Regions from separate parts of the Chitinophaga nivalis genome, predicted to be linked through region 2. Evidence: riboswitches for the same ligand, from Rfam matches in the RefSeq annotation. Region 2 holds a riboswitch; each other region holds the start of a gene.
What was found. A riboswitch is a leader RNA that binds a small molecule or an ion and turns the genes downstream of it on or off. The one in region 2 is predicted to bind cobalamin.
Positions count from the first base shown of each region.

Region 1 (5,489 bases), 830 kb from region 2:
ATGCTGGGAGAATGACTTACAAAACGACGTGTAAATGATGGTGAGAATGATTGCCTGATCGAAATACTTGAGCTGTTTCTTATATTTTTCAGCAATGGCGCCAAAACGGGAGTTGAGGCTGATGCCGATGATGACAGGCAACAAGACTTGAAGCATCAACTTTATGACGATATCAGTGACATCAAAATGACCTGTTGCAGAAGCGATAAATAGTCCAACCCAGAGCGGCGTAACCACTACTCCGATCAAACTGGAAATGCTAGCATTGAAAATGGCAGCGGGAATGTTGCCCTTGGCGATGGAAATCATGACCACGGAAGAAGAGACTGTGGAAGGTAAAGCCGCCAGAAAAAATATACCCAACCAAAGCAACTCTAAGTCGGTGTTGACGAACAGGGGGCGAGATACCAAAACAATGAGCGGAAAAAACAAAAAAGTTGTTAATTGGACGATAATGTGCATTTTCCAGTTGGCAAGCCCGGCTTTTAGTTTCTCAACGCTCAGCCGCAAGCCATAGAAAAAGAAAATCAACGACACGCCTGCATTGGCAATCTCCTCTAGCGAAACAGGCTCTTTGATCATGCCTGGTTGAGGCAAAAAATAGGCCAGCATAATCATGGTACCTATCATTAACAGGAAACCATCGAAACCTGCTTTCTTTAATACTGCTAATAACTTATTCAAAGTGCTGCTACTATAATTTTCCGGTGATCCAAAATTATTTATCAATTATAACTAAATCGCAAATTCTTTGCGTACAATTTCAGCTCCTGCGCTTAAAGCAATTAACTTACCTCTTGCCACGTTTCGGGACAAAGGAGCCATACCACAGTTTGTAGAAGGGTAAAGATTTTCAATATCTACAAACTCAAGCGCTTTACGTAGCGTATTAGCTACTTCTTCAGGTGTTTCAATAGTATTGGTGGCCACATCAATTGCACCAACCATTATTTTTTTGCCTCGAACAAGTTCAATTAAATTTAAAGGCACATTTGAGTTGTGGCATTCTAATGACACCACGTCAATTTTAGATTTTTGAATTTTAGGGAAAATTTCTTCGTATTGACGCCATTCTGAACCTAATGTTTTTTTCCAATCGTTATTGGCTTGTATTCCATAACCATAGCAAATATGCACTGCAGTTTCGCAGTGTAAACCTTCAATGGCTCTTTCTAATGCTGCCATTCCCCAATCGTTCACTTCATCAAAGAACACATTAAATGCAGGTTCATCAAACTGGATAATATCTACCCCTGCATCCTGCAGCTCTCTTGCTTCTTCATTGAGTGCTTTCGCAAATTCCCACGCTAATTTTTCCCGGCTTTTGTAATGGTCATCATATAAGGTATCTACCATTGTAAGCGGTCCCGGTAATGCCCATTTTATAGGCTTATTAGTCTGTCTACGTAAAAATTTAGCATCTTCAACAAAAACTGCTTTTTGACGTGCAACATCACCTACAACCACTGGAACACTCGCATCATAACGGTTACGAATTCTCACAGTTTTGCGATTTTCAAAATCTACACCACTTAAATGCTCGATAAAAGTGGTTACGAAATGTTGGCGTGTTTGCTCACCATCACAAATGATATCTAACCCAGCCAATTGTTGTTCCTGCAAAGAAATGCGCAAAGCATCTTGTTTCCCTTCCAATAACTGATCTCCTTCTAATTTCCAGGGCGACCAAAGTTTCTCAGGTGGTGCAAGCCAGGCTGGTTTAGGTAAACTTCCTACAATTGAGGTTGGTAATAGTTTTTCCATTGTTGTTTCTTATTTTCTTTGATTTATTAATTAGCGAATTTAGCAGCCCACTGCTCAAGAATATCCTGGTAAGGTTTAATGAAATGCTCTTCAGCATATTTACCCTGTTCAACAGCCAGTCGGCTGCGCTCTTCACGGTCATAAACCACGCGGGTCAGTGAATAATCTTCGTGTTTAAGACTAGGTTGATAAATTTTCCCAGCCCCTGAATTTGCATTGTAAATTTCAGGGCGATAAATCTTCTGGAAAGTCTCCATCGTACTGATTGAGCTGATTAGTCCAATATCAGTATAATCAGCAAGCAGATCTCCGGAATGATAAAAAGCCATCGGTGCCACACTGTTCGGAGGCATGAAAAAACGAACTTTTAAGCCCATTTTAGAGAAATATTCATCAGTGATAGAATACTGATCCTGCAGATACTCAAAACCCAGAACCTGATGCTGATACTCAGTGCGGGTATACGTTTTGTTGCCCGATACACTTAGACAAATGATCGGAGACATTTTAAAGTGCTCTTTATAAGTGGCTGAACTCACAAAGCACTTGTAAAGTTTTCCGTGCAAATCACCAAAATTTTCAGGAATACAAAAATTAGATTTATTTTTATTGTGCTCGATCAATAAAATACTGAAATCATAATCACGAACATAAGAGGAAAAATTATTTCCGGCAATACCTTCGATACGCTGGCTAGTCTTACGGTCAAAAATATTCGTTTTTAAAACTTCAATCAACGGCAGATTGTTAATACCATTCTTATCACCAATACTCATCGTTACTGTGATGATTTCAAGTTCTACAAGGTAACGATCACCTTTAGGATTATCCAAATGAGCCAATGCATTGAATCGATTGTTAATCATATTTAAGGCATTACGTAAGTTTTGTTGGCGATTAGCTCCTCTGGCCAAGTTTGCAAAATTGGTTGTCAGACGCGTTTGACTTGAGGGGTGATAGTTTTCATCTAAACATGTACTCTTCAGCGTGAACACAAAATTATCCTTGATGGTATTCTGAATATTTTCCCTGTATTTTTGTTCGTTTACTTTCGAACTTTCTGATATGATCGCTTCCATTAGTTGTTGCAATTATTTTATTTTCAAAAAACAATTATTCTATAGCTAACTTAATTATCAATTAAACGCTGCGACCACTAAAGAAAGGACCTAAGGAAGAGATATGTACATGAAGAGGCGTGATCAAGCCTTGATGGGCTTAAAACTTGTACAATCTGACCAATGACCTCTTTACGCGGAAGCATCGACCAATACAGCAAAGGCAGGTATCCTGACTTGTAACAGCTTTTACCAGCCTTCCCGCTTTCGCAGTGACCACTATTGTAAAGCCCTGTTGTGTTACTTACAGTTGCGCGACAGCTCGTGATTTGCACACGATTCCCTTTTAATTCACCGCTAAGTAAAACCTTTCCTGATTGTTGAAATATGAAAAGAACAGAAGTATTAAATTGCTGTCAAAGTTATGTTTTTGACCATAAAAACTTATTAAATACCAAGAATTAAGTAAAAAATGCCGTATTTGAAACTACTTTTAGCTATTTATGCTGTAATTTTTTTATTTTTATGGCCATTAAAGTTATTTATGCTATGGACCAACTAGATGAGATCGATCTGAAACTATTAAAGCTATTGACGAATGATTCGAGCCGGACGATTAAAGAGCTGGCCGAGGAAGTTAATCTGTCATCCTCGCCTGTCGTTGCACGGGTCAAACGACTGGAAAACAATGGCTACATCAAAAAATATATTGCACTGCTCAACCCGGAAAAATTCAACCAGGGATTTATTGTATTTTGCAATATCAAGCTAAAACAACATGACCGGGAAATCGGACATAGTTTTGTGGCGGATATTCTCAAGATTGACGAGGTAGTTGAATGCTATAATATCTCTGGAGATTATGATTTTTTTCTAAAAGTGTTTGCCCGTGACATGAAGCATTACCAGGATTTCGTATTTAATAAACTAGGTTCAGTAAAAAGTATTGGCAGCGCGCACAGTACCTTCGTTATGTCGGAGATCAAGAATTCGCATAATTTCTGCTTTTAATAGTGACAGAAGTTTGGGTTAATGGGTACAATAAATTTTGAAAATTTAAGATTTATTTATTATTGGATGCAAGTGTATGAGTGCAGTGGTAACCAAATTATTTATTCTCAAAGCGCAATTAAAAGTTTTAGGGTTGAAGATGTTTGTAAAAATGCTTAGCTGAATGTCGTTGATCTATAAGATGTCGATGTCCTTTACAAAAATCCTCAATTTTAGATAGATCATCTATCAGAAGGTTCGAAAGTTGTCCCTCGTAGTCCGCAAAAAACTTCCTTTGATTTTTGATTCCTTACCCCATTAAATTAATTGAAGGAGTGAAAACAACCAAAACATTAGAGGATAACACAAGTATTAGTGACGATATTTTCTCAATGCTTGCACCGTTTGATAAATACCCTATGCGATAAATATCCTTCTCAGGAAATCAACAATATATTAACAAAGAGGCTCCTCAACGTTTAAGAAATCCCCATATGTGTAGTGGTCAAAATTCAAAAAAACATTCACCAATAGACGATAGGTTATCTAAGAAGCAATCATGTTTCACTTGATAATTTTAAATTGAAATTATTGTCAGGATTGGGATCACTCCCCCGAGAGAGCTTACTGGTTATGATTGTATTTATTTCACTCCTGCAAAATCCTTTCTCCAATTTTTCTATATCCGTTACAATAAATTTATATCAAGCTTCGCAGATGGGTTTCAACCTACCGAACCAGAGAACTGGTGCGGTAGCATCCAGATTCGATGGCCCTGGCAATTTCCATATGGCAGCTTCAATATGCTTCTCATAATATCAATTCAAAAAGGTATGTTTTGCGATATAAGTATAGTGAGCAGTTGATCATAATCGCTTAGTGTTTCCCTTTTTTGAGGTCATTAAATGCACAAACTCCGCAACCATTTACATCCGTCGCAAGAATGTATCCTTAGGGGGCAGATTGTCTGGGATTGAGCAACCGCACCAGTATCAGCCCTTTAAAACAACGCAAGAAAATACCCGGGCCAATAACAAAACACTTTGCGACCAGGAGCGACATGCTTACAACGCAAATACCATAGACAAATTCAAATCATATCAACAAGATAATAATAAGGAATGCTTACATTCTGTATTAGAATTTTTTTTGAAATTTTTTCTCATTCATGAACAAAATCAAATTAAGCGCTGTTATCTATTAGCGTAAAAACTTACGATCTCAAATAACCAGTTCCTAACCTCATTCCCAACCCTCAAATACCATAACATCAATGCACCATTTAAAAGGACACTAACTGACCAATATTATCCCATTCCGGGTGTTATCTACTCACATTTGACTTCTCTTTCCGGAGATGATCAGCATTCTTTTCTGATATACATATATATAATCAATGGCGGATACCGAAAAGCCAGAACAGAGTAGGTAAAACTTTAACATCACCTCATATGTCAAACACAGCGCAAGCTCCCGAGCATTCAAGAACTGCTCAAAGATCGGTAGTTAACAACATCAGTGTATTAACAATCGTTGACGTCGAACAAATTAAGTCCCTCAATCCCAATCCAAGTCAGGACCCGGACAAACCACAGCCTATTCATTACAACCAGGGTGTCACCATGAGATGCCCTTATGATCACTTCGTGTCGGAACCTGGCCCGGGGAATATTACCT
Region 1 is NZ_JAPDNR010000001.1:2,108,286-2,113,774, reverse strand. Features, by position in the region: gene OL444_RS08690 (bile acid:sodium symporter family protein) at 1-684, opposite strand, end outside; gene OL444_RS08685 (methionine synthase) at 736-1,764, opposite strand; gene OL444_RS08680 (DUF1852 domain-containing protein) at 1,791-2,843, opposite strand; cobalamin riboswitch at 3,028-3,209, opposite strand; gene OL444_RS08675 (Lrp/AsnC family transcriptional regulator) at 3,348-3,833, shown strand; gene OL444_RS08670 (inclusion body family protein) at 5,264-5,489, shown strand, end outside.
Region 1: it holds a riboswitch for cobalamin, as region 2 does, so the genes downstream of both, OL444_RS08680 (DUF1852 domain-containing protein) here and OL444_RS12040 (acyl-CoA thioesterase) in region 2, are expected to answer to the same signal.

Region 2 (5,489 bases):
ACAAGTGCCGGTGTATTTTTTTTCTTCTTAAGAAAAACATAAAAAGGATAAATGGAAAAGGTGGCTTTTTAGAAAAGGGGTGATTTTTTTTGCGTGGTGATATGTATTACAAATAACATTTTGTAAATTAAAGTGCTGGCTGCCTGTGAGAGACGAGAGAAACCCGGACGGGTATTTCGGGTACTATTGTATTAATAAATTTTAAACTTATTATTAACCCAGCTATACTCCGGGAAAAATCCGGAAATTGGATCCCGATAAGTATATATCAATCAGTGAACAAGTACGGTGAACAAGATATCCTGTAAACACAAACCCGTTTATACTATCCTTTAATCTATAAACACATCAGTAAACAATGAAGCATCAATGGAAGCAATCCGGCATTGCTATAGCTATGCTATTGGCTGTTAGCGCCTGTTCCAAACCAGTACAGGATACTGTAAACAAAGACGATAACCGGGCCGTACATGCCGGTACCGCACTGGCGCAGCAAGCAGCGGGTGTTACCCTCGACTGGGATAAAACCTATCAGCGGATGGAAGGTTTTGGTACTTTCGGTGGACGTATCATGCCATTTTTTGAATCGGCCAACCGCGACACAGTGATGGAGCGGCTCTTCGGCAACAGCGGGTTGCAGCTGTCTATTATACGCAGCAAGGTATTGCATACTTTCCCTTTTGATGCACAAACAGGTAAGGTCACCATTCTGCCAGCCGGCGCGGATATCAACATGGATCCCAACAGCGCTGCCTACAAAAATCTCAGCGAAGATGCACGCGAACAGGTAGGGCAATTGTGGATATTGAAGAAAGTAAAAGAAAGATATAATGTACCGGTAGCTATTGCCAGTGCCTGGACACCGCCGTTGTATATGAAAACCAATGCGGTGATCAATGCGAAATGGTTCAATGGGCTTAACTTCAACTGCTGCTCTTCCAACTTCGCCAAATACCTGGCGGGTTTTGTAAAAGCGTATCAGCAACAGGGTATCGACTTCTACGCGATCTCTCCTACCAACGAACCGGAGAACGTTGTATCTGACTGGGATGCTTCTTACTGGGACAGCAAACACCTGGGTGAATTTATTACCAACAACCTGCGGCCTGCCTTACAGGCGAATGGACTCCAAACAAAAATCATCGCTTCTGAAAATGCAGCGTGGGGTACTGCACAGGGCTTTTTATCCGGTATAGATGCCAGTCAGGTAGATATCTTTGCCGGACATGGTTATCCGGAAATCGTAGATCTGCCGGGACTGATGATCTCTAAAAAGCCCCGCTACAACCAACGTCCTGCACCCTGGACTTTCAACACACAGGGTAAGTCTATCTGGCTCACAGAAATCAGCGACGATAATGGTATCTATGATAACAGCATGACGGAAGGACTGGCCTTTGCGACCAGCATGCATAAATTCCTGGCAGAGTGTAATGTGAATGCTTTTGTTTACTGGCTGGGAATGCTGGCTATCCGTAACAATGAATCACTCATTGGTACAACGGCTGATGGTAAACTGGAATATCCTAAAACATACGATGTAATGGGACAATACTCCCGCTTTATCCATCCGGGTTATGTACGTATCGGTGTTAGCAACAGCAACGCCAATGTGCAGATGTCGGCTTACAAAGAGCCGCAGACCGGTAACTTCACCGTGGTGATGACCAATACCACCGGAGATGCTGTGAATTGCCACCTGCAGCTGAAAGGTTTCCGTGCAGGTTCCTTAACTTCCTATCTGACGGCAGAAGGAGCTGCCCGCTGGGCACAGGGTACACCGCAGGCTGCCAACGCAGATGGTACCATCGATGTGGTAGCGCCTCCGCGCAGCGTAATTACCTTCACCGGCAAACAGCAATAACCACGATTTTTTATATAGTACGCAACGGCCCGAAGTGCATATAGTAATTCACTGTATGCACTTCGGGCCGTTGCGTAATGTTTTAATGTGTATATTTGTGCCACTCTTTACAGATAAAGGTTGCTTTTGCCGCGCAAAAGCATTAAAAGGGAACCATGTGTAAATCATGGGCTGTCCCGCAACTGTAAGCAGCTACCCGATTTTATTCCTCCATGTTCATTGTCCGAGAGGATGAGAAGAACGAATAAAATGCTGCGAGCCAGGATACCTGCCTTATTTGTTTTTTGACAATGCTTTCGTGGACTGAAGCGGTGTCAATGCACAGGATAATAGTGACGCCTGGTTGTATACTACAGCCGTCACGTAAATGCTGACAGATGATACCTATCTGTTGGTATGCCTTCCTTCATTGATACTTCCACATGAAACACTGTCCCTGACTGAATGATAATCGGGTAGCCACATGGCCTGCCGGTGACGATTGGCAGTTGCCCTGACGGTTTGTATATCATTCAGCAAAACTATTGCGGAAAAGCGTATAGGCTTTTCCGTTAATACCTGCTGTATAGCAGGATAAAATATTATTTATTCGTTTATCAAACCATCGGAAACATGACAATAGAAGAACGTATCCAGGCATCAGAAACACGCATTTTCAAAGCGATCTTCCCGGAAAGCACCAACCATTATGATACCATGTTTGGTGGTACTGCGATGTACCTGATGGATGAAGTAGCCTTTATTACCGCTACCCGCTTTACCCGTAAAAAAGTAGTCACCGTTTCATCTGACCGGATTGATTTTACCAAGCCAATTCCTGCCGGTACCATCATTGAGCTGATTGGCAGAGTAACCAAGGTAGGCAATACCAGTCTGAAAGTATCGGTAGAGATTTTTATTGAAGAGATGTATTCGGATGTGAGAGAGCTGGCGATCTCCGGAACGTTCACCTTTGTGGCCATTGATGACCAGAAAAAACCTGTGAAAGTCCTATAACCCGGGGCTGCGTTTAATAGCGCATCCCTTTTATTTGCAATTCCCTATCAGGCCGGTTTTCCGCCCTGCTGACCAGCAGCAGCGGAATCCGGCCCGGAATTGAATCCGTTAAAACCCCCTGATAGATCCCTTTCACGATAAGTTGAAGCGCCTGTAACCAGCACCACCCCTACATCAATGCGGAAAATATATCCCATTCCGCACGCTAAAAATTTCCCGATATCGAAAATGATTCCGTGAATATTCAAATACTTTTGTGCACTGATCACCGGATGAAAACCGGTGCTTCATCTGCGGGAAGTATTACTGCAACGTGAAATCAGGAAATAAACGATACCGGATATTCCTGCCTGTTCCCTGAGTATAGCCAATCGCGTTATCCGTAAAGTATTATTATAATATCATTCAAAAAAATGCATACGAAGAAAAAACGACTGATAAACAATTATTACACCCTTGCCCTGTTGCCAGGTAGTGCTAATAAGATAGCCGGCATCTGTGAGATAACTGTTTCCTACGTTTTTACTGCTAAAATGAAATACTGATGAAAAAACCAAAACCAGCACATAAACCCGGTTCCCGGTCCTTATTCTATCGTATTTCTGCCTGGCTGCACCTTTGGCTGGGACTGATATCAGGTATCATCGTTGTGATCATCTGTATCACCGGCTGCATTTGGGTATTTAATGAAGAAATTACCGGTATCCTCGAACCACGTACCGTGGTGGCTACACAGCCAGGTAAAGCTGTGATATCTCCCTCCCGTATTATGGAAATTGTGGATAAGGAGTACCCTGGTAAAAAGCCGGGCTATATGCTTTACCGCGAAGGCCGGGCGATTGAAACCAATGTCGGTAGCAGAAGAGGTGGATCTTCCCTGAAAATAAATCCCTATACCGGCGAAGTAATCAGCAAAGAAACCCGTAAGCCGGGTGAAGCGGACTTTTTCCGCTGGATACTCAACGGACACCGCTTCCTGTGGCTGCCATATAAAATAGGCCGTCCTATCATCAATTACAGTACCCTGATATGTGTTATTACCCTGATCAGCGGTCTGGTATTATGGTGGCCTAAAAAATGGAATAAAAATACCCGCGAACAAAGCTTTAAAATCAAGTGGGGCGCCAGTTTCAAACGGGTGAACTACGACCTGCACAATGTACTGGGTTTCTACGGATTGCTGGTATTGCTGGCCATTGGTATGACAGGTATGGTGTGGGGATTGGACTGGTGGAGTAAAGGAGTGTATTGGACCACTACCGGTGGTAAATCAATATCTAAAGATAGTCGGCCGGTTTCCGATACGCTGCAGGCCCCTCATAAAAAATACACCCCGGCACAGTCTATGGACCTGGCGTGGGACAAGGTAGCAGAGAAGCATCCGGCTTCCAGCGGCTTTTATATGAGTTTCCCGGATTCGGCGGATGCTGCCAGCGTGATTACGGTAATAGTATATCCCAGTAAAGGACAATATTACAATCATGAGCGTTATGCGTTTGATCAGTATACCCTTGCGGAACTGAAAGGAGATGAAGTGCCTTATGCGCAAGCCGGCTTTGGAGACAAACTGCGACGCATGAACTACGATATCCATGTGGGTAGCATACTGGGATTACCCGGAAAATTTGCCGCCTTCTTTGCCAGCCTTATCGGTGCTACCCTGCCGATAACCGGTTTCCTGGTATGGTGGGGCAAACGGAAAAAGAAGAAGAAACCTGTAGCTGTAAAAACAAAAGCTGCTGTTGCACGCCCTGTACCACAGGTGTAATGCCAGCTGCCTGAAAACAGGCTATCCGTTGAAAAAAGTATAGAACAATCACCTGTAGCAAGCAAAATTTCTATACGGATAGCTGATACTATGAAAATAAATACACTGATTTATTAATGTTATCCCGGTAACAGGCGTATCGTATGCGGCTGTACACCATCTCTGAAATGGCAGGCTGTATGACCCGGCCCGCACGGGAGCGCATTGTTCAAAAAAAGACAGACATGATGAATTGGAAGATAGCCTTGCTTGGGCTGGTAAGCCTGCCATTTACCATAATGGCTGCACAGGCGCAGGAAAAGCAGTATACCGTAAAAGGTACTATTGTGGATTCCCTTTCTGTAAAACCGGTCGCTTATGTAACCGTAGGCGTACTCAATAAAGAAGGACAGCCGGTTGCTGCTGCCTACAGTGAAACCGACGGCAGCTTTAAATATACCCTGCCCGCTGCCGGTGAATATACCGTGGTAGTGACTTCTATCGGATACCGGATGTATAGAATGCCATTAATCGTTCCTGCTGCCAAAAAAACAGTGAGTCTGGATACGTTGTTCCTGGCGCCAGGTACCCAGCAACTGAAAGAGATCACGGTGGCGGCTACACGTCAGCTGGTGTCGCAGCAGCCTGGTATGCTGGTATACAATGCAGAAAATGATCTGAGTAATAAAGGAGGTACTGCCGCGGATGTATTGCGTAAAGCACCGGTGCTGAATGTGGATGCACAGGGTAACGTATCCATGCGGGGAAGTACCAACCTGAAAATACTGGTGAATGGTAAATACTCTGGTCAGATGGCCCGCAGTGCTGCGGATGCCCTCAATATGATGCCGGCAGATATGATCAAATCCGTGGAGGTAATTA
Region 2 is NZ_JAPDNR010000001.1:2,940,626-2,946,114, forward strand. Features, by position in the region: gene OL444_RS12035 (glycoside hydrolase) at 359-1,864, shown strand; cobalamin riboswitch at 1,965-2,153, shown strand; gene OL444_RS12040 (acyl-CoA thioesterase) at 2,477-2,860, shown strand; gene OL444_RS12045 (PepSY-associated TM helix domain-containing protein) at 3,405-4,628, shown strand; gene OL444_RS12050 (TonB-dependent receptor) at 4,853-5,489, shown strand, end outside.

Region 3 (5,489 bases), 360 kb from region 2:
ACATTTTGCCACTTTGTTCGTAGGTAGGGCCATACAAACCCGGCACTTTATTGCCCGTTGCACGCAGGTAAACAATCAATTCGCCCCGGTGGTGATAGATATGATTAAAAAGAAATCCACGCGATACAATGCCTCTGGGCATAGGACCCAGGAGTACTTTTTCTCCTGCTTTCATCGTCCAGTTTTCCAGCAGTTTTTCCTCTGTAAGCGTCGCTAATGCAGCCCTTGCTTTTTCAACATTGTTTTCAAAAAGGGCCAGTGTAGCCTGGATGTCATTGGTGTCTCCCCGTTCCAGATGATCTGTAGCCAGGTCGTACACATCTTTGGTCAATGTGCCCACATACCAGTAATAAATGGTGGCAATATGCTGGGCAAGTTCTCCCATCGTCCAGGAAACGGCGGAAGGCTTATAACCGAGGTCTTTTTCGGGAACCGCCTGTAATAATTTACGCGTGTTGTTTACTTCATGTTCGAATTCGCCTGTAAGGTATTGCAATATCATAAAGTGGTTTTAGCTAAAGTTAAATAATTAAATGGTACGAATAGCCGGGGAGGTGGTTCCGTTTTGATGTCCCACCAATGATTTATGTTTGTTGGATAATTGTATGCATGCCATGATTCCAACTTATAAGATGGAAGACTTTCCTTCCCATAAAACACTGGCGCATTTTTTTCGATTGGAACGATTTGAGGACCTGTCGTGGCCAAAAGATTTGCAATGGCCGCACAAACATGATTTTTATGAAATCATCTGGGTCACGGAGGGAACCTTTACACATACTATCGATTATCACGATATCTTTATTCAAACAGGTACACTGCTAATCACTGCTCCTGGTCAGATTCACCTGTTGCATACACCGGAAAAGGTAAAAGGTTATAGTATCGCTTTCACCGAGCAATTCCTGCTGGCACATCATACACAGGAATCTGTTTTTGAACTTACTTTTCTGGAGGATAGCTTCACTAAACCATATCTATGTTTAGACGAAAGCATGCAACAGGAGTTGCGTGCGATTATTGATCCGCTGACAGCAGAGCTGGACCGGCCAGTGAAAGTGCCTTTAATCATCAATGGCTTACTGTTTGTTTTACTGAATCGTATTCAGCGATTCATGCACAATGATCCCGTAGCATTGAAAGACACTTTTCAGGTGGTCTTGCTTAAAAGGTTTAAGAAACTGATAGCGCAACATTATAGGGAAGCGACGCCGTTAACCTTTTATGCAGATAAGCTGCATATATCTGCCAATTATCTCAATAAAATTGTCCGGCAGTTAACGGGTAAGACGGCAGGGGAGATGATCCGCGATCGGGGCCTGATAGAGGCAAAACGGATGTTGGTTTATTGTAACCTGCCAATCGGTGATATTAGCGATCAGCTGGGGTTTAAGGACTTTTCTTATTTCTCCCGTCAGTTTAAAAAACAGGAAGGCGTATCGCCCGCTGCATATCGTAAACGCATGCACGAAAAATATCTGAACAGGTAACCTTGATATTTTGGAATGAAAAGTACCAATGTTGGCCGGTTATTTTCTAACAGGCAGGGTGGTTGTCATCCGAGATTTGCTGTTATAAATACTAAAACAATAACAGTATGAAAGAAGGTTTGAAAATCGCCAGGGATTACTTTAAGAAGCACCTGGATCTGCATGCACCCATCGTTGAACTACGTATTGCCGCAGCTAAAATGTATGCCACCTTACCTGTGGCTGCTGATATTATTTATGAAACCGTATCCGTCGGAAATCTAACCGGTGAATGGACGATGGCCCCCGGTGCCAGCGATACCCATGTGCTGTACTATATACATGGTGGTGCATTTCTGATTGGCAGCCCGGCAACACATCGGGGAGAAATCAGTGAACTGGGGAGAGCGGGGAAAATGAAAACCTTCGCCCTGGATTACCGATTAGCACCTGAGCATCCGTTTCCGCAACCCCTGGAAGATATATTTGAGGGATATCTATGGTTGCTGGAGCAAGGATATAAGGCCGAAAATATTATTATTGGCGGCGATTCTGCGGGAGGCAATGCGACTATCAATGTATTGCTTTTCGCGCGGGACAGAGGCGTACCAATGCCAGCCGGCGGTATCCTGATATCTCCATGGATAGACTTAGGACAAAGTGGCGCCACCTACAGAACCAGAGAAGGCATAGATCCGATTGTAAGCCGTAGCGTGATTGAAAGACAGGCTGCCGCGTATTTGGGCGGCGCTCATCCGGAGCTGCCGGTGGCTTCCCCTGTTTATGCAGCTGTTCATGGTATCGCGCCGGTGTATGTGATCGTGGGAGAAGCAGAGGAGATGTTGAGTGAAGCCCTGACGTTTACACACAATGCAGCTATGGCAGGCGTACATGTAAGGTTGGAAGTCTGGCCCCGGATGATCCATAACTTTCCCTTGTGGCATGCGCTGTTGCCGGAAGGAAAAGAGGCTATAAAAAAAGCAGGGGAGTTTATGATGGCTTTAACCGGAGGTAGATCCTGTTGATCAGGTGCCGGTAATACAAATGAAGCAAAGGTCCGTATGCCGGATCATCAGGCATACGGACCTTTACGGTATACGATTACTTATGCTGCGAGCTATCATTATATTGCCAAAGCACATTAATAATTTTCCAGGTTCCATTCAACTTAACAAGGTGCATATAGTCGATCCAGTCATCTGCGATCAGTTTAAGGGACGCTGTTCTGTCTGAAACATCCAGCAGTTTCACTTCTTTCTTAGGTACAGGTGGAAATTTATCTTTGTTCCTATTGTAGCTTTCTGCCAGTAGTACCATAGATTCGGTAGATGTTTCCCGGAGATAATCTTTGTTGGTGGCTTTATCTTTCCAAAATGTACGCTTCACCATCCTGGGGTGTAATGCCCTTTCCATCTGCGCCGGATTCGGTGTATGCTGTGATTCGATATAATCGAGTGCGGCTTGTTTGATGGCGATGCTATCTTGTTTTGTCTGACTAAAACACCAGGTGCCTGATAGCAATAATAATGTGAAAATATAGAAGGATTTCATACCTATAAATATAGGTATGGAAGACTGGCATGCAACAGATATTGTGTTAAGCGGCTTAAAATATGGTTGTATATGCCTGCTACGCTTTTCATATATATTTTAACTTCTTCCTTCTTTATCAATTATTTGTCGTAATATTACGCCGCAATTGGTTTTTAACATAAATTTCACAATGTTAGAATTAATAGGGAATCAGGTGGAAATCCTGAGCAGTCCCGCTACTGTAAGTTCTATTACAACACTTTGACATCTACTCGCCACTGTTTTTAGTGAATAAAAATGGGAAGGCCGTCTAAAGTGAGAACAAGCCAGGAGACCTGCCAATGCAGCTAAATTTTTTAAAGCTTTCGAGGATGAGGCTTTGAATACAACTTGCACTGAAATTATTTCGGGGTCTTTTGTTTTCGTATGTCATCTGGTAGGCTATCAGACAAATCCAACTATTAACCTGTATGTCAAACGCATTAAAAACGTTGCCAATAACGTTTTTAGCATTTATTTGCACCAACCTGTACGGACAGCAAACCTATCGCAACACTACACCAGTGGATACCGGTAAGGTGAAGACTTTACGGGGAGTTACTATTTATACATCTGTATATAAAGAAGTGATTCCTTCGCAAAAACTATCCGGCGATAACTTAAAAAGTTTAAACAGTTTTTCTGTAGCAGATGCCATACGCTATTTCGCAGGTGTGCAGGTAAAGGATTATGGCGGAATAGGCGGACTGAAAACTGTGGATATGCGCAGTATGGGGACTAACCATATGGGCGTATTCTACGATGGTATTCAGTTAGGTAACGCACAAAACGGACAGATAGATCTGGGAAAGTTTTCAATGGATAACATTGAATCCATCTCTATGTACAATGGTCAGAAAAGTGAAATTTTTCAACCAGCAAGAGATTACGGATCTTCCGGTAGTATCTATCTGCGGAGCAGAAAGCCGGTCTTCGATTCTGCCAAAAACACCAACTTCAAGGGCGTTTTAAAAACAGGTTCGTTTGATTTAATCAATCCCTCCGTATTACTGGAGCGGAAGTTGAATAAAAATATAAACTATTCCATCAGCAGTGAATATATCAGGTCTTCCGGTCGTTACCCGTTCCGGTATAAAAGAGTATTCCCTGAATCCGGGGACGTGGCCTGGGATACCACTGCTATCAGACATAATGGAGATATCAATGCGTGGAGGCTGGAAGGTGGATTATATGGTAATATCAATCGGGGGGTATGGAATGCCAAAGCGTACTTCTATGATTCGGAAAGAGGTATACCAGGGGCTATCGTCAATAATGTCTGGAAACGTGCGCAAAGACAATGGGACCGGAACTTCTTCCTGCAGGGCTCTTTTCAAAAAAATGTTGTCTGTGGGTACGATATCCAGGTGAATGCAAAGTATGCCAACGATTATATGCGCTACCTGAATCCGGATCCGGATTTAATGCATATAGATAATAGTTTTCATCAGCAGGAGTGGTATGGTTCCATTGCCAACAAGTATAGTGTGTCGAAAAAGATTGATATCAATTTGTCGACGGACTTCCAGTATAATACGTTGCGTTCTGATCTGGCTGGTTTTGTATTCCCGAAGAGATTTACTTCCCTGGTAGCATTGGCCGGAGCAGGAGAATTTGGGAAGTTGAAAATGCAGGCCAGCGTGTTGGGTACGTTTGTCAATGAGCGGGTTGTCAAAGGAAATACGCCGGTAGGCAATGCTGCCGTTGCCGCCCCATCCAAACAGGAAGTGACACCAGCTGTTTTTCTCTCCTATAAACCCTTTTCCCGCGCGGATTTTAATATAAGGGCCTTTTACAAGAATATTTTCCGGATGCCTACTTTTAATGATTTGTATTACACGGATATTGGTAATATCAATCTGGAGCCGGAGTATACACATCAATATAACCTGGGTTTTGCCTACCGTAAAAACCGCATCGGTTCCGTTTTAACGGAGTGGCAGCTACAAACTGATTTTTACTACAACCAGGTTACCAATAAAATAGTCGCCGTTCCCAAGGGCAGCGGTATGTATCGCTGGATGATGATGAATCTGGGAGATGTAGAAATAAAAGGTGTGGATGTTGTATCAGACCTGGCCTTTTCTTTTCCGGCAGGTATTTTACTGAATATAAGAACAGCTTATACCTATCAGCAGGCACAGGATTTTACGGGAAGAAAAAGTACAGCGCTGAAAGAGATCACCTATGGCGGACAAATTCCCTATATCCCCTGGCATAGTGGTTCATTCATCTCCAGTGTACAGTATAAATCCTGGCGACTGAACTACAGCTTTATTTACGTGGGAGAACGTTACCATAATTCAGCGAATATACCGGAGAACTATGAGCAGCCCTGGTATACACACGATCTCTCTGCTTCTAAAAACATACAGTTTAAACGATATCGCTTCCGGATTTCCGGAGAGCTGAACAATGTTTTCAGTCAGGATTATGAAGTGGTATTGA
Region 3 is NZ_JAPDNR010000001.1:3,304,615-3,310,103, forward strand. Features, by position in the region: gene OL444_RS13555 (DinB family protein) at 1-502, opposite strand, end outside; gene OL444_RS13560 (AraC family transcriptional regulator) at 615-1,490, shown strand; gene OL444_RS13565 (alpha/beta hydrolase) at 1,598-2,494, shown strand; gene OL444_RS13570 (nuclear transport factor 2 family protein) at 2,571-3,020, opposite strand; cobalamin riboswitch at 3,153-3,359, shown strand; gene OL444_RS13575 (TonB-dependent receptor) at 3,473-5,489, shown strand, end outside.
Region 3: it holds a riboswitch for cobalamin, as region 2 does, so the genes downstream of both, OL444_RS13575 (TonB-dependent receptor) here and OL444_RS12040 (acyl-CoA thioesterase) in region 2, are expected to answer to the same signal.

Region 4 (5,489 bases), 1.8 Mb from region 2:
GCAACTGCTACGGAGATAGCCGATATTTGCCTGACGGCCAAACAAGACCCGGAAGCCTATTTCCGGGAAACAGATGAAGACATGTTATGGTTGCTGGAAGTAGATCCGCAGGGACTCACCGCTTTTATACTCACAGCCGAACTGTATGATTACTTTGCCGTATCCGATAAGATGGATGAATTCCATGAACAGGTACAGGAAATTTTTGAAGACAACGACCTGCCGGATTATCCGTACAACCAGCAACTGCCGGATCTCACGGCTTATTTCAACTGGCTGAACGGCGAGTTGGCAGCCAATGATATTCAGGTGGCGCCCATCTATTTCGGAGATAGTTATGGCGACGACATACAGGTAATTTTTGTACCGGCCAATGATATCACCACTATACTGGACCTCTGTGCATCACTGCAGATAAAAGCCTCCAGGTGTGCCTGATACCGGCCATACTCATTATATCAATCGTATACATTGCATGATAACAGCATCAGACATCAGAATAGGTAATTACGTGTCTTATTTTGATCGTAATATGGAGGAAACCGCCTTCCTTGTAGAAGGTATATTCGAAGAATTTATTTATAATTCCGGATTGCCGCTCAGTAAAATTCCCTGCGCCAAAGCCAATCCGGTAGTACTGGATGTATACCTGTTGTCCAGGTTCGGATTCATCCGGGGCGAAGCGGAGTATGGAGAAGATGTAAAGGTTTATTCGCTTAAATACAACCGGCTGAACAGTGTGCATATCCGCTATGAAAACAACGTTTTCCAGCCTTTTACAGACGCACCTACCGGGTTGGTGCCCTATGGCCTTCCGATCGTACACGTGCACCAGCTGCAGAATCTTTTTCACGCCCTTACCCGGGATGAACTGACTTTATTCGAATAGCAGGCTACGATAAAGCCGGTACGGGCAGCCCTTCAGCAGGTCGTTCCCTGTACCGGCTTTATATAAACAACGAGGCAACTACAGTCTTCCGGCTACTACAAAAGCCAGGAAAAGTACCCCGATCAGTATTAAGCCGATGAAAGCCACCCAGGATACCTTCGGATGTGGCAATGATTGCAGTGCAGGCAATATTTCTGCATTCACCTCATACAGCTTATCATCCGTTTTGCGAACGCACCATATTTTGCCAATGGGGAAAAGTGGAATCCAGTAAATATGTACATACGTTTGTCTGACTTCAAATTTTACAAAGTCAGGGATATCGTTGGCGATACCGATATCTGCCAGCTGAAAGGATTTCATGCAGAAACTTCTGCGGCCATAAATAATCATAGTATAGGTTTTAGGGGATTAAAATCATTACAGGGATCCAATATATAATTTTTAAACCACATATTACATTTCCCCTCCTGATGGCCGGCAAACATAACAGCTATGAATACACGAATGATGCTGGTCGGGCCCATACGCCTGGTATGGCGCTAGACATAAAAAAAGAGCCGGTAATAGTACCGGCTCTCATCAATGGTTTATAACAAACAATGCGGGGAAATGAATCAATGAAAGACCGGGAGGGCAGGAAAGTAATAACCTGTATATTGAACTGTTTGTTTCAGGGCACCAGTATTGGCATTATATATCAGCCATCTGTTATTGTTGCTGTTCCCCCATTCTGCGCCGAGCGTAGGAACCACCAGTTCCTGTTTCGCATCATTATACCGTACTGCAGATCCATAGAAATAGTGGCCGGCAGGCAGGGTAATAAAGGGAGCTGACAGCGAAGACGGTGTACCGGGAATATAACGATACACGGTAGTGCCGCCATATTCGAGCATACCACCAATACCGGGGGCTTCTTTCCGGGCAGCGATGTATACCACATTGCCTGCTTTGCCGGCTGTAATAGAACCGGATCTCCAGGAGAGATATGCCCAGGCATTCGTTACTTTAAAGGGCAGTTTGGTTTCGGTAATCTGCAACGTCACCGGATCAATCCTCACCAATGCCGAATCGCCGGCAGCCCATACTGCACCATCATTGGTGCGGGCAAAGCCAATCGTACCTTTCGCATGTTTTTTTACAATGCTATAGTTACTGGCCTGCAGTATTACAATACCATCATCTTTCGTAAGGGTAAAAATGTAGTTGCCGGATAACAGCATATCACCGGCGGAACTGTTGATACCAGCCACTTTGGCGCCAATAGCAGGAGCACTGAGGCTAACGCGGTAAATCCCATCGGCAGCACTCAGCAAGCCACGGGTACTATCTATACCCAGAAAGGCATGCCCTTCATCCTGCGGCAGGGTGGCTATGCGGCCGGTTTCTTTCATGGTATAGGCATCCGTGACCACCATAGGTCCACCTACTTTTACGACCATATACATTTTGCCTTTAAAGATGGTGGCAAACTGCAGGGTGGCTGTAGTAGGCCCCAGGTTCTTCAGCGGATTTTCCAGCTTATACACTCCCTGGGTAACCTTATTACTGTCGTAGCTGTAATAGGCCATGTCGCCGTTGTTGGTGGCATATTGCCCTTCGTGCAGCATGAAAAATCCATTCTCATACTTACCGGTAACCTTTACCTGGTATACAACAGAATCAACACCATTCCGTTGATCACCTGAGGTAAATACAATGCGGTAATCTCCGCGTTCTTTGGCGGCAAAGCGGTAAGCAGCATCATGACCGGCTGCCTCGCCGTTGACCGTCCAGTTAAAATTTTTTCCGGGTGGATAACCGGGAGCCGGCTGCAGCAGGCGGCTATCCCCTACTGCCATATTATACCGGAGTGTGGCAGTCTCACTGACTGGTGATGAGGGAGGGACTTCATTTTTACGGCAGGATACTACCGTCAGTAAAAAAAGGGCGCTCATCCATGATAGTACATGTCTTTTCATTTTCTCTTTTTTAAAAGATGAGTATGTGGGAGGTTAAGGGTACTTATATGTCATCATCATCTGTTGCATTATAGTTACAGCCAAATAGGTAAAACTGTTACTGTCCGCTCATAGGGTTTTAAATTACATGATACAAAGGCAACAAACGTTCATCCTGTTTTCAACATACAAAACAGCTATACAGCATACCAGCTACTGTATGAACGTGGAAATTTATAATACTAAAACGTGCACAGGATTAGCCTGTGATCTGTCATCCGCAGCCATAAATGATAAAACGAGAAAAGAAAGCCATAGTCTGGCTTGCATTCCTTGCCTTTCACCCGAAAGCGCTGAATGATTAATGGCAGCTGGCAGGTCTTCTGGCTTTCCTGCTTTTCCGGAGGGGCCTTCCCGTTATGCCGCAGCACAACAGTGGCGAGGAGAATAATTCCGAAAAAACGACAACTGCCATGGCAGTTGTGCAGGATTACAGCTACGGGGATAGCTCCGGTTTCACACCGGATTCCCTTTTAATATACCGGCACTACACCGGTATAACCAATTGCGGTCACAAACGTACGGTAAGTATATGTAATCACCAAACAGGAAACAGGAAATAAACACTGCAGGGAGCAAGATAGCAACAGTTATTTTCAGGGGGCAGGATAGCATCGCCTTCAAAAGATACATACCTACTGTCTGCTTATACAAACATACGCGCTATCGGCTATACCTACCTGTAACCTACGTCCGTAAAGGGTTAGGGCTACTTATTCTCAACAATTAATTACCACTTGCCGGTTTCGTTAGTACAAATGCTGCTACGAAAAAAAAGCGGACAGGTAGTCTGCAGTAGCCATTCATCCGGCTTTAGGACTGCGCTCCCGCATATGTTCATTGGCCCATGCTGCGAGGTTATATAAATGAGGCAGGAGGCTCTCTCCTTTCGCCGTCAGGGAATAATCAACTCTTGGCGGAATCTCCGGATACATTTGCCGGGCAATCAGTCCGTCTTCCAGCAGGTGTTTCAAAGTAGCCGTCAGCATTTTCTGCGAAATATCGCCAATGGCTTCCTGCACCTGGTGATAGCGCATCGGATGATTGGTTTGTCCTAAAGTAAGTACGATCATCATCGCCCATTTATTCCCGATACGATCAAAGACATCCCTTACCGGACAAAAGTCTATACTCTCTTCATTTTTCAAAAAAACTTTCATAGTAGTTGATTGATTTTCATCATTACATACCTATAGGTACGTAACGCACCTTGCCGTGCCATATTGTTTGATATTCAATGTGTTAATACATTTGATACCCTAAAGTTATTATATAAATTATTAACAAATTTATGATGAAACGGACTTATCGCATTACGACCATTATTTTTCTTGTCATCCTGTTTTTAACGGCTATTACTGATCTGATGAGAATGGATTTTGTACTGACCACGGTACGGCATCTGGGTTATCCGGATTTTCTGCCGCTGTTGATTGGTACCGGAAAATGTATCGGTATTATTCTTTTAAGTCTTCCCCGTTATACACCGTGGAAGGAATGGGGTTATGCAGGCTTTACTGTTTTATTTCTCAGCGCAGCAGCCTCACATGCCTTTGCGGGGGATGCTTTGGGCCATATCCTGCCGCCATTGATATTTGAAACGTTGTTACTCGTTTCTTATTTCAGCATGCGTAAAGTAGTGCATAATGCTACCGCATAATGTTTACGTATCCTTCTTCTTTGCTGCCCTGGTAAAGGAGAAGGATCAGCTTTATCGTCAGTGTTGATTTTTGCCGGCAGGAGGTTATAAAGATGCGTGCGGGAGTTCAGATGAGGCTTGTTTGTTTTGTATGGATTAACTAATGGAATGGAGTGGTGGATCATATAGGCAATGCGACAGGCACCAATGAAAAAAGGTTCCAGCAGATGCTGAAACCTTTTCTTTTTGTGACCTCGTCTGGATTCAAACCAGAAACCTTCTGATCCGTAGTCAGATGCTCTATTCAGTTGAGCTACGAAGCCATTTTGTTTTTTCTCTTTCGAGATGGCAAATGTAGAAGTTTTTACGATTCTAACAAATTATTTTTCAACTTTTTATATTTGACAACTTTTTTGCAAATATAAATTTGGTGATAAAAAATGCTGCAATAATATGCAGCATTTTTTTCTTTTTGTGACCTCGTCTGGATTCAAACCAGAAACCTTCTGATCCGTAGTCAGATGCTCTATTCAGTTGAGCTACGAAGCCGTTTTTCTCTTTCGAGATGGCAAGTGTAGAATATTTTTCAATTCTAACAAATTATTTTTCAATTTTTTATATTTGATGACTTTTTCACAAATATAAATTTGGTGATAAAAAATGCTGCAATAGTATGCAGCATTTTTTATTTTGTGACCTCGTCTGGATTCAAACCAGAAACCTTCTGATCCGTAGTCAGATGCTCTATTCAGTTGAGCTACGAAGCCGTTTCCCCTTTTGGGATCGCAAATGTAGGATTACTTTTTATTCTGACAAATTTTTTTTGAAATATTTTTCAAACAGGACTATCGTAAACGTATATACGCTAATCATACAATCCAATAAAACCCTTTACTGACAAAGGTTACATCAATATAAAAAATCTCGAAAAAAAATAATTATCAGCCCGAAAATCATCACT
Region 4 is NZ_JAPDNR010000001.1:4,713,291-4,718,779, reverse strand. Features, by position in the region: gene OL444_RS18675 (hypothetical protein) at 1-438, shown strand, start outside; gene OL444_RS18670 (hypothetical protein) at 476-889, shown strand; gene OL444_RS18665 (hypothetical protein) at 968-1,282, opposite strand; gene OL444_RS18660 (DUF5074 domain-containing protein) at 1,507-2,850, opposite strand; cobalamin riboswitch at 3,186-3,410, opposite strand; gene OL444_RS18655 (winged helix-turn-helix transcriptional regulator) at 3,693-4,049, opposite strand; gene OL444_RS18650 (DoxX family protein) at 4,181-4,549, shown strand; tRNA gene OL444_RS18645 (tRNA-Arg) at 4,778-4,851, opposite strand; tRNA gene OL444_RS18640 (tRNA-Arg) at 5,004-5,077, opposite strand; tRNA gene OL444_RS18635 (tRNA-Arg) at 5,222-5,295, opposite strand.
Region 4: it holds a riboswitch for cobalamin, as region 2 does, so the genes downstream of both, OL444_RS18660 (DUF5074 domain-containing protein) here and OL444_RS12040 (acyl-CoA thioesterase) in region 2, are expected to answer to the same signal.